DNA from 2 places in the Herbaspirillum sp. DW155 genome. Region 1 is predicted to be linked to the other one. Evidence: riboswitches for the same ligand, from Rfam matches in the RefSeq annotation. Region 1 holds a riboswitch; the other holds the start of a gene.
The links. Region 1 has a riboswitch for cobalamin ahead of AACH55_RS14305 (CbtB domain-containing protein). Riboswitches for the same ligand answer to the same signal wherever they lie in the genome.
Positions count from the first base shown of each region.

Region 2: another riboswitch for cobalamin. It lies ahead of AACH55_RS16165 (TonB-dependent receptor); the one in region 1 lies ahead of AACH55_RS14305 (CbtB domain-containing protein).

Region 1 is NZ_AP029028.1:3,132,224-3,136,635, reverse strand. Features, by position in the region: gene AACH55_RS14315 (hypothetical protein) at 1-632, shown strand, start outside; gene AACH55_RS14310 (hypothetical protein) at 886-1,428, shown strand; cobalamin riboswitch at 1,507-1,736, shown strand; gene AACH55_RS14305 (CbtB domain-containing protein) at 1,877-2,092, shown strand; gene AACH55_RS14300 (CbtA family protein) at 2,103-2,810, shown strand; gene AACH55_RS14295 (ferredoxin) at 2,876-3,217, shown strand; gene AACH55_RS14290 (cobaltochelatase subunit CobN) at 3,210-4,412, shown strand, end outside.
Region 2 is NZ_AP029028.1:3,557,779-3,562,190, forward strand. Features, by position in the region: gene AACH55_RS16160 (iron ABC transporter permease) at 1-726, opposite strand, end outside; gene AACH55_RS16165 (TonB-dependent receptor) at 750-2,732, opposite strand; cobalamin riboswitch at 2,813-3,095, opposite strand; gene AACH55_RS16170 (protein phosphatase CheZ) at 3,595-4,338, shown strand; gene AACH55_RS16175 (chemotaxis protein CheA) at 4,338-4,412, shown strand, end outside.

The sequences.
Region 1 (4,412 bases):
TGGCCGCGCTGCCGCTGTATGTGCTGGTGCGCCAGTACCCCGCTGGCGCCGGTCAGGTCCTGTGCGAACCGGTCATGTTCGGCCAGGCCAGCGGCAGCCAGGCGATGGTGACCTATCTGTCGCCCTTCGAGGCCAGTCTGGATGCGCTCTGGCTGGGCTTGACGCCGCAGGACTACCAGGTTCTGCCGGCAGCGGCGTTTTCTCCGGACGAGTTGATCGCGCGTCACCACGGCTACCTGCCGTACTGCCTGCACATGGCCTGGGGCGCGCATGACGGCTGCCTGGCGGTGCGCGCGCAGGGTGGGCCGGTACGGCTGTCCTCGACCAAGGTGGCCAGGGTGTCGGAGCGCATCGACACCATCACCCTGGACATCGGGCTGGCCGATCTGGAGTGTGCGGCCCGCTTGTGGGAGTGCGCCGGGCTGTTTGCCCGCTGCGAGACCGAGGCCCGTCTGCTCAGACTGAGCCCGTCCGAGCGCCACCGGCATGCCGCCCGCGCCATCGACCGGGTACCGGCCACAGCCGCGTCCGGTCAGGAAATCAACCAGCTCGCCCTGTATGACGCCGACGCGGCGCAGTGGCATTTCATCTCCCTCGATCTCTTTTTCAGCGTGGCTGCCCGGAGGCGCTGAAGAGGCGACAGCTTCCGGACTGCCGGTGACGCCCGTGCAGCCACGAATTCAAAAAGCCAGCAAGAAGCGACTTCCTGTCGTCATTGAGAGTTTTCTCATATTCATTGCATTGCTCTTCTGCAACTATGGGGCGAGGTCTGATCCTCGCCGCCCCCACCCCTGTTGCCTGAAGGAGCTGCCCTTGAACCGCGTCCTTGCCCCTGCGTGCCGTTCCCGGTCAGGCAGGCTGCGCTGTCTGTCATTGATCCTGCTCTTGCTCTGCTGGGTCGCACTGCCGGGGCCACCAGCGCCGCCCGAAGAAGTGCTGGACAGCTGCCTGACCGTGGACCAGATGCCCTTGAGCGCGGTCAGCATCGATCCTGTGGCGGGCCGGATGGAGGTCATGGAAGGCGGCCCGGCATCGTCCTACAGCCTCTACCTGCCCGATGGCGACAACCGCATGCTGCGCATCGGCTATGCCAGCGGCAAGCCGCCCGGGCGCGACTACCTCTTCGTCAATTCGCACCGGGGCTACCTCGACCGCGCCGTCGGCCTGAGCGCGGACGCCGCGCCCCGGCTGGAACGTCCGCAAAAGGCTTTGTTTGCCATGCTGGGCTATCTGGGCGAACGTTACCTGTGCCTGATGGAAATGCACGGGCAGGGCAGCGGCACGCGCCAGCGTTCGGCCTATGTGGCCCGCATTCCCAGCCGCATGGGCGTGGAAATGAGCCTGTATTACAAACTGGCCGAAGCGCCCGTGTCGTCTTCATCCGCATCCTCTCTTGCCTCGCCTGCGCGGTCTGACACGCCCCGCTGAAGCCGCCGCCAGCAGACGGCCGGGCTGGCCGCGCTGACGATCGCGGTTGCCCAAGGCGGTCCCCGCCTTTATACTTCGCCCCTTAGCATTGCTTCTGGTATCCCGCGCGCAGCCGCGTCCGGGATTGAAACGGGAAGCCGGTGCGGCCGGTGCCACAGCATCGCGCCAAGGCCGGCGCTGCCCCCGCAACGGTAAGCGAGGAAGGACACGCACTACGCCACTGTGCCGCGCGCATGGGAAGGCGCCTGTCCCGAAGCCCAGGCTTCCCCTCGCCAGCCCGGAGACCGGCCAGTGGCAACTTCTTCAATGCATCGCGGAGGGCGATCATGCGGAAAGCTTCCATCATTTCCCGCTGGTGTGAACCGGCGCCGTCCGATGACGGCGGGATCGTGCATGGGCGCTCGTCGCGTGGCTTCCTTCGTTTCATTCACCTGTCCAAGGAAAGCGCATGTCCACTCGCTCCGGTCTGAACGCCCGCCCAGTCGCCGACTCCATCCCCTCCGCCCACGCCGGCAGCCAGGTCTGGCGCGACCGCATCGCGCCTGCGCTGCTGGCCTTTGCGCTGGGGGTTGCGCTGATCTACGGCGCCGGTTTCGCTTCCCGGGTCGAGCTGCACAATGCCGCCCACGACGGCCGCCACTCGGCCGGTTTCCCCTGCCACTGAGGAGCGGACGATGAACTGGACGGTCCTGCGGCGCATGGCGTCGGCGGTGGTCATCGCAGGCGCCTTGTCGGGCGTGCTGCTGTCGGCGGTACAGCAATTTCAGGTCGAGAAGATCATCCTCAAGGCCGAGGAATATGAAAAGGCCGGCGAATCCGCTACCCACGCAGCCGATGCCCACGAGCATGCGCACGAGCATGAGCACACCCATGACGCCGATGCCTGGGAACCCGCCGACGGCGCCGAGCGCACCGGCTATACCGTGCTGGCCAACGTCAGCATGGCGGTCGGTTTTGCGCTGATGCTGGTGGCCGCCTTTACCCTCAGCGGCCGCAAGATCAGCTGGCGCAGCGGCCTGCTGTGGGGCCTGGCCGGTTACGGCGTGTTCTTCGTCGCGCCGTCGCTGGGCTTGCCGCCGGAAGTCCCCGGCACCCTGGCCGCGCCGCTGCATGCGCGCCAGCTCTGGTGGGTGATGACCGCAGCCATGACCGCCGCCAGCCTGGGCCTGTTCGTCTTTACCCGTGGCTGGCCGTGGAAGCTGGTCGGTGTGATGCTGCTGGTGGCGCCGCACTTCATCGGCGCACCCCAGCCCGAGGTTCACGGCAGCGTCGCGCCGGAAGAACTGGCGCAGGCCTTCATCCGTGCCACCGCCGCCGCCAATGCCATCTTCTGGCTGGCGCTGGGCGGGCTGACCGGTTTCTTCTATCGCCGCTTCGGCTGATTTGTCCTGAGGTGTCGGGCCCTGTCTGGCGTTGCGGCGCCAGGGAAAGTAAAGCTATCCAAGCCATGAGAACCCATCATCGTCACGTGCTCATGTGCGTGGGTCCGCGTTGTACCGAAAACGGCGTGCTGGCCGAAGCCATGTTCGGCGTACTGGGCGAGCAGATCGACGCCCGCCCCGAACTGCGCGTCAAGCGCACCCGTACCCACTGCATGGTGGCCTGCAAGGCGCAGGCCCCGGTGGTGGTGGTCTATCCCGAGGGCGTCTGGTATCGCTGCGAGGATGCCAGTGCCATCGAGCGCGTGGTGGTGGAACACCTGGAGGGCGGACGCGAAGTGAGCGACCTCATCTTCCATCGCCTGGGCAGCGGCGACGTGCTGCCGGAACCGGAGGCCAGCGATGTCTGAACCCTTGGCCCGCATCGTCCTGCTCACCCATGCCCCGACCGACCTGGCCCTGCTGGCCGCAGCGCGCAACCAGTTGCCGGCGGACTTTCCGCCGCTGGCCGGCTATGACCTGCAAGCCCTGCAATCCGCTACCGACGAGCAAGGCCAGCCGTTGCGAACGCTGGCGACCCTGCTGCGCGCCGAGCTGACCCATGCCCGCGTGATCGTGCTGCGCGTGCTGGGACGGCTGGGTGCGGTGGCCGGTTTTCCGGAACTGTTGCGGGCGGCGCGCGCCGAGGGTCGGCAGCTGATCGTGCTCTCCGGCACCGGCGAGCCCGATGCCGAACTGGCCGCCGCCTCCACCGCCGCACCGGACCTGCAGCAGCAGGCGCTGGCCTACTTCAACGGTGGCGGCAGCGTCAATCTGGCGCAACTGCTGCGCTGCCTGTCGGATCGCCTGCTCTTCTCCGGCTATGGTTACGAACCCGCACAAGCCTTGCCGGAACATGGCCTCTATCATCCCGACCTGGAACAGGATGCCAGCCTCGACGACTGGCTGGCCCTGCGCGCCAGCACACACGCAGGCAAGCCGGCCGTGGGCATCATCTTCTACCGCGCGCACTGGCTCTCGGGCAATACCGCCTTCATCGATGCACTGGTCGCCGCACTGGAGGCGCGCGGCATGGACGTGCTGCCGGTCTTCACGTCCTCGCTGCGGGTCTCGTCCGGCAGCGGCGCCGCGCTGCCGCCCGCGCTGGCTTATTTTGCCGGGGGACGGGTCGATCTCATCATCAATACCACCAGCTTTGCCATGGGCGAGATCACCGCCGGCGGCGTCACCCCGGCCGGATGGTCGGTGTCGGTGCTGGAGCAACTGGACCGCCCCGTGCTGCAGGCCATCACCAGCGGCATGACGCAAGACCAGTGGCAGCATTCCACACGCGGCATGAACCCGTTGGATGCCGCCATGAACGTGGTCCTGCCCGAATTCGACGGCCGCGTCATCGGCGTGCCGCTGTCCTTCAAGCACACTACCGAGAGTGGGGTGGTGCAGTACCAGGCCCTGCCGGACCGCGTGCGCCGCATCGCCGGACTGGCACAGCGCCTGGTGCGCCTGCGCACCACCCCCAATGCGCAAAAACGCATCGCCTTCATCTTCACCAATTCCAACAGCAAGGCCGCGCAGATCGGCAATGCCGTGGGGCTGGATGCGCCG
Region 2 (4,412 bases), 430 kb from region 1:
GGCGGCCGCCACGCACAGCAACATCACGCGCAGCCGCATCACCGGCACGCCCAGCAATTGCGCAAAGGCGTCGCCGCGCGCCAGCAGGTTCAGCGAAGGGGCATGGCGCCAGCTCCACAACAATGCCAGCAACAGCACCACCACCGTCACCGGCAGGAGACGCGCATCATCGAGGTCGCCGATCAGCCAGAACACCATGCCGCGCAATTGCGCATCGGGTGCCACCGACAAGGCCAGCGAAATCAGGGCGCCAAACCCGGCCGCCAGCATCACTCCGGTCAGCAACAGCCGCTGGCTGGAGAGCAAGGGCGACATGGCCAGATGCCGCAGCGACTGGCGCACCAGTGCGAACAGCAGCAGCATGGCCAGTCCGGCCCCCAGCAAGGCGCCGGGCGCGGTCACCGCCTGCAGCGGCCATCCCAGCCGCAGTGCCGCCAGCATGGCCAGCAAGGCGCCCGCTGCCGAGCCACCGGACAGGCCCAGCACATAAGGATCGGCCAGGGGATTACGCAACAAGACCTGCATCAGCGCCCCCGCCAGCGCCAGCGCGCCGCCCACCGCAAAGGCCGTCAGCGCGCGCGGTACCCGCAGCGACAGCAGCAAGGCCACGCTATCGGACGAAGCCGAGGGACGCAGGCAGCCAGTGCTGCCGCACAGCGCCGCCGCCGACAGGGCCAGCAGGGACAGCAGAAGCAAGATGCACAGCACGGGCAGGCAAGGTCGCATCGGCAGCGGGATCAGGATGGGTTTCAGAAGTCGTAACGGGCCGTGAATTTTACTGCCCGGCCGTCTTCCGGATAGATGCCCGAGACAGCACCGCCACTGCAGTCATAGGCCTGCGAGTAGTACTTGCGGTCAGCCAGGTTGGTGCCGGTCAACGCAAACTCCCAGGCGCTCACCCGCAGCGCATATCGGGCATCGAAGGTAGTGAAGGACGGCATGCGCGCGCAGGTGTTGGCGAAGTCATTGCCCATGCGCTGGCGGTCCACCCAGCGTGCGCCCATCTCCGCACTCTGCTGGCCCGAAGTCCAGTTCAGCCGCGCCGACAGCGTATTGGCCGGCACCAGCGCCAGTTGCTTGCCGCTGTTGTCGCCCGCGTCGAAGCGCGCATTGACGTGCTGGTAGGTGGCGCTGGCCCTCAGGGTCTCGGTCAGTTGCACGCGTCCTTCCAGCTCCACGCCCTGGTGGCGGGTCGGCGCCAGGTTGCTGTTGGCGCCAAAGCCGCCATTGGCGGTGGGATCGTAATACAGTTCGTCGCGCACGCGATGGCGGAACCAGCGTAGCGTCACCTGGCGGGCCGCATTGCCCAGGGTCGCGCCCAGTTCCAGGTCATGCGAGACCTGGGGCTTCAAGACCACGCCGGCGGGCAAGGCGGTGAAGCCGTTCTCGTCGGCCGTGGCCAGGCGATAGCTCTGCCCGGTCTTGATGAAACCGCGCAGCAGCGGCAGCGGCGCGTAGCTGGCCTGCAGGTCCCAGGCGTTGACGGCACTGCTGCGGTCATAGGCGCCGGAGCCACTGAGCTGGGTGAACTGCTCGCGGCGCACGCCGGCGGCCAGCCGGGCATTGTGGTCGAACTCGATTTCATCGCGCAGGTACAGGGCCTTCGAATGCTGGGCAGCATCGCTGTTGCCATAGCTGGCGTTGGTGGCCGAACTCCATTCGGACAGGTCGACCCCGACGATGGCTTCGTTCTTCCACAGGCCGCTCTGCAGCACCTGGCGCAGGCGCGGCGAAAACTGCGTCACACGCACGTTGGTCTGTGCCGACGAGCCGCTGCTGACATACGTGGAGCGCGAAATCTTTTCACGATGCGACAGCTCGGCGGCCAGGTCGACATCGCCGAAGCGGCGTTCCAGGAAGGCCGTGATGCTGTCGTTGTCATAGGAGCCGTGGTCCAGCGGATTGCTGCTCTGGCGCGGATTGGCCTCGTATTGCGCCTGACTGAGACTGCCCGGCAGGCCGAAATCGGCACGCGAGAGGTTGGCGCGCAAGCCGAAGCGCCAGTCGCTGGCGAACCACTGCACCGTGGTACTGGTGTTTTCCTGGTTGGCACGGCTGTTGTCGCGCCAGTTGTCGGCGTGCGATCTGGCATAGCTGGCGTCGATGGACATGTTCTCCCAGCCGCGTGAAACCGCCGCCCGGCCGGCGCGCTGGCCGTTGCTGCCGACCTCGGCCACCACGGTGCCGTGCGCCGCACTGGCTTGCGGGCGGCGCGTGATGATCTGGATGACGCCGCCGGTGGCGCCGCTGCCATAGAGCACGCTGCTGCCGCCGCGCACGATCTCGATGCGTTCGATGGTCTCGATGGGAATCGAGGACAGCAGCGGCGTGGTCAGCTCATTCTCGGAAATACGGACGCCATCGACCAGCACCACCATGTTCTGGTCGCCATTGGCGCCGAAACCGCGCAGGTCCAGCGGGAAGTCGCGCGGACCGGCCAGGCTCTGACGCCCGTAGACGCCACCCAGCTTGCGGATGGCTTCGTTGGCATCGCCGATGCCGGCCGCGCGGATCTGCTCGGCGGTGATGACGGTGGCGGCCACCGGCGGGAAGGCCGGATCATTGGGAAAGCGCGAGGCCGACACCACCACGGCCGACAACGGCGGGTCGGCGTCAGGGCGGGCAGCCAGCGCCGTATGCGCCAGAGCGGCCAGGATCAGCGCCGAACCGGCGCGCAGGGCAAAACGGGGACGGGGGCCGCCGTGGCAGGCCCGGAAATAAGCGATATGCATGAAAAAGCCAGGTGATGAAGGTGTACAGCCTGCCTCCCCGCAAGCTGCATTCAACGGAAAACCGCACTGGTATTGCCTGTGCGGCCTCCTCCTGTTCTGGCCGGTCTCCGGACTGCAGGCGTGACCATCGGCCTTCCCATGCGGCGAAGTGAAGGTTCGCGCAAAAACACAGTGGCGTGGAAGATGGCGTTGCCGGCAATACTCAACGAATCACACGCAATCGTCTCGCGGCAGCCGGCGCCTGGTTACCGTTGCGGGGGCAGTACACCTTGACCAGTCCCCCTTGCAGCGGGCCTGGTGCGTGTTTCCCGTTTAACTGCCGGCGAGGACACGCCGGCGGGCACCAAAACCGCGCCATTGTAGGCGTGCAGCGTAGCGGCCACAAGCTGGGGAGCCCGGATGATGTAAATCGGCACAAGCCTGCGCCTGCACAATTGCTTTCAGGAAAAAGCCGGATAGAATCATGGCCAGCGTATTTTTATATAGAATAAATTCGATTTCTTTATCGAAAACATTTGAATCGCGGCCCCTGTCAGTTCTTTGACGACGGTCGAAAAATCGAAACAAATGGGGGATTTCACTCGCTGTTTGGCCGATGAGATGGCCGCAAGCGGTCCTATACTCGGCGCCATGGCATGGTCGAGGGGGACTTTTGCTGTTCTGCCGGCCTCACCTGTCATCCCTGAATCGTTGTCGTGGTCTGCGAGCCTTCAGACTTCGCCTCGGGCTGCCGATATCTGTCTGATAACGGGGGCGAGGTGGTTGCTGTGCCTCTTGGAACGACGCATTTGATCCGCCTACGGGCAACTTTGCACAGCAGTGCGCCGACGAGCGCACACCTTTGTTGGGAGAATCAGTAATCATGAGCGACGACGTTGATCTGGAAGCATTGTTTGACGAAATTTCCTCGCAGACACTACCGGGCATGACCGCCGGCGAACCAGCCGCCGATGCCACCGCCCAGAGCACGGACGCGGGCGCGGCCGGCGAACAGGAGGACCAGAGCGACAAGCCCATGTACGAACGCCTGGGCGGCATCGTTCGCCTGTTGCATGACTCCATGCGCGAACTGGGGTATGACCGCTCGCTGACCGACGTGGCCGAACAGATCGGCGACGCCCAGAGCCGTCTGGAACACATCGCCACCCTGACCGAACAGGCCGCCAACAAGGTGCTCAATGCCCTCGATTCGGGCATGCCGGCGCAGGACCGCCTGCAGGAGCAAGCCAAGGACATCAACGCCCGCTGGACCCGGCTCTATGCCGGTCAGATGAACATCGACGAATTCAAGGCGCTGGCGGGCGACTCGCAAAAGTTCTCCAACTCGGTGCTGGAATCGACCGAAGCGGAAAAGGCCCGCATGCTGGAAATCATGATGGCCCAGGACTTCCAGGACATCACCGGCCAGCTGATCAAGAAGATCGTGGCCATCACCGCCGCCGCCGAGCGCGAGCTGGCGCAATTGCTGCGCGACAACGCGCCGCCGGAAGTCAAGGCGCAGATCGATGCAGACAAACCGGTAACCCTGATGAATGGCCCCTCCGTGGGAGGTACGGCCATGGCGCAGGACGACGTGGACGACTTACTCGATAGCCTGGGGTTCTAATGGATGACGAAATGCTCAAGGATTTTGTCGTTGAAGCGTTGGAGCTCGCCACCAACGTGGAAGAGCACCTGCTG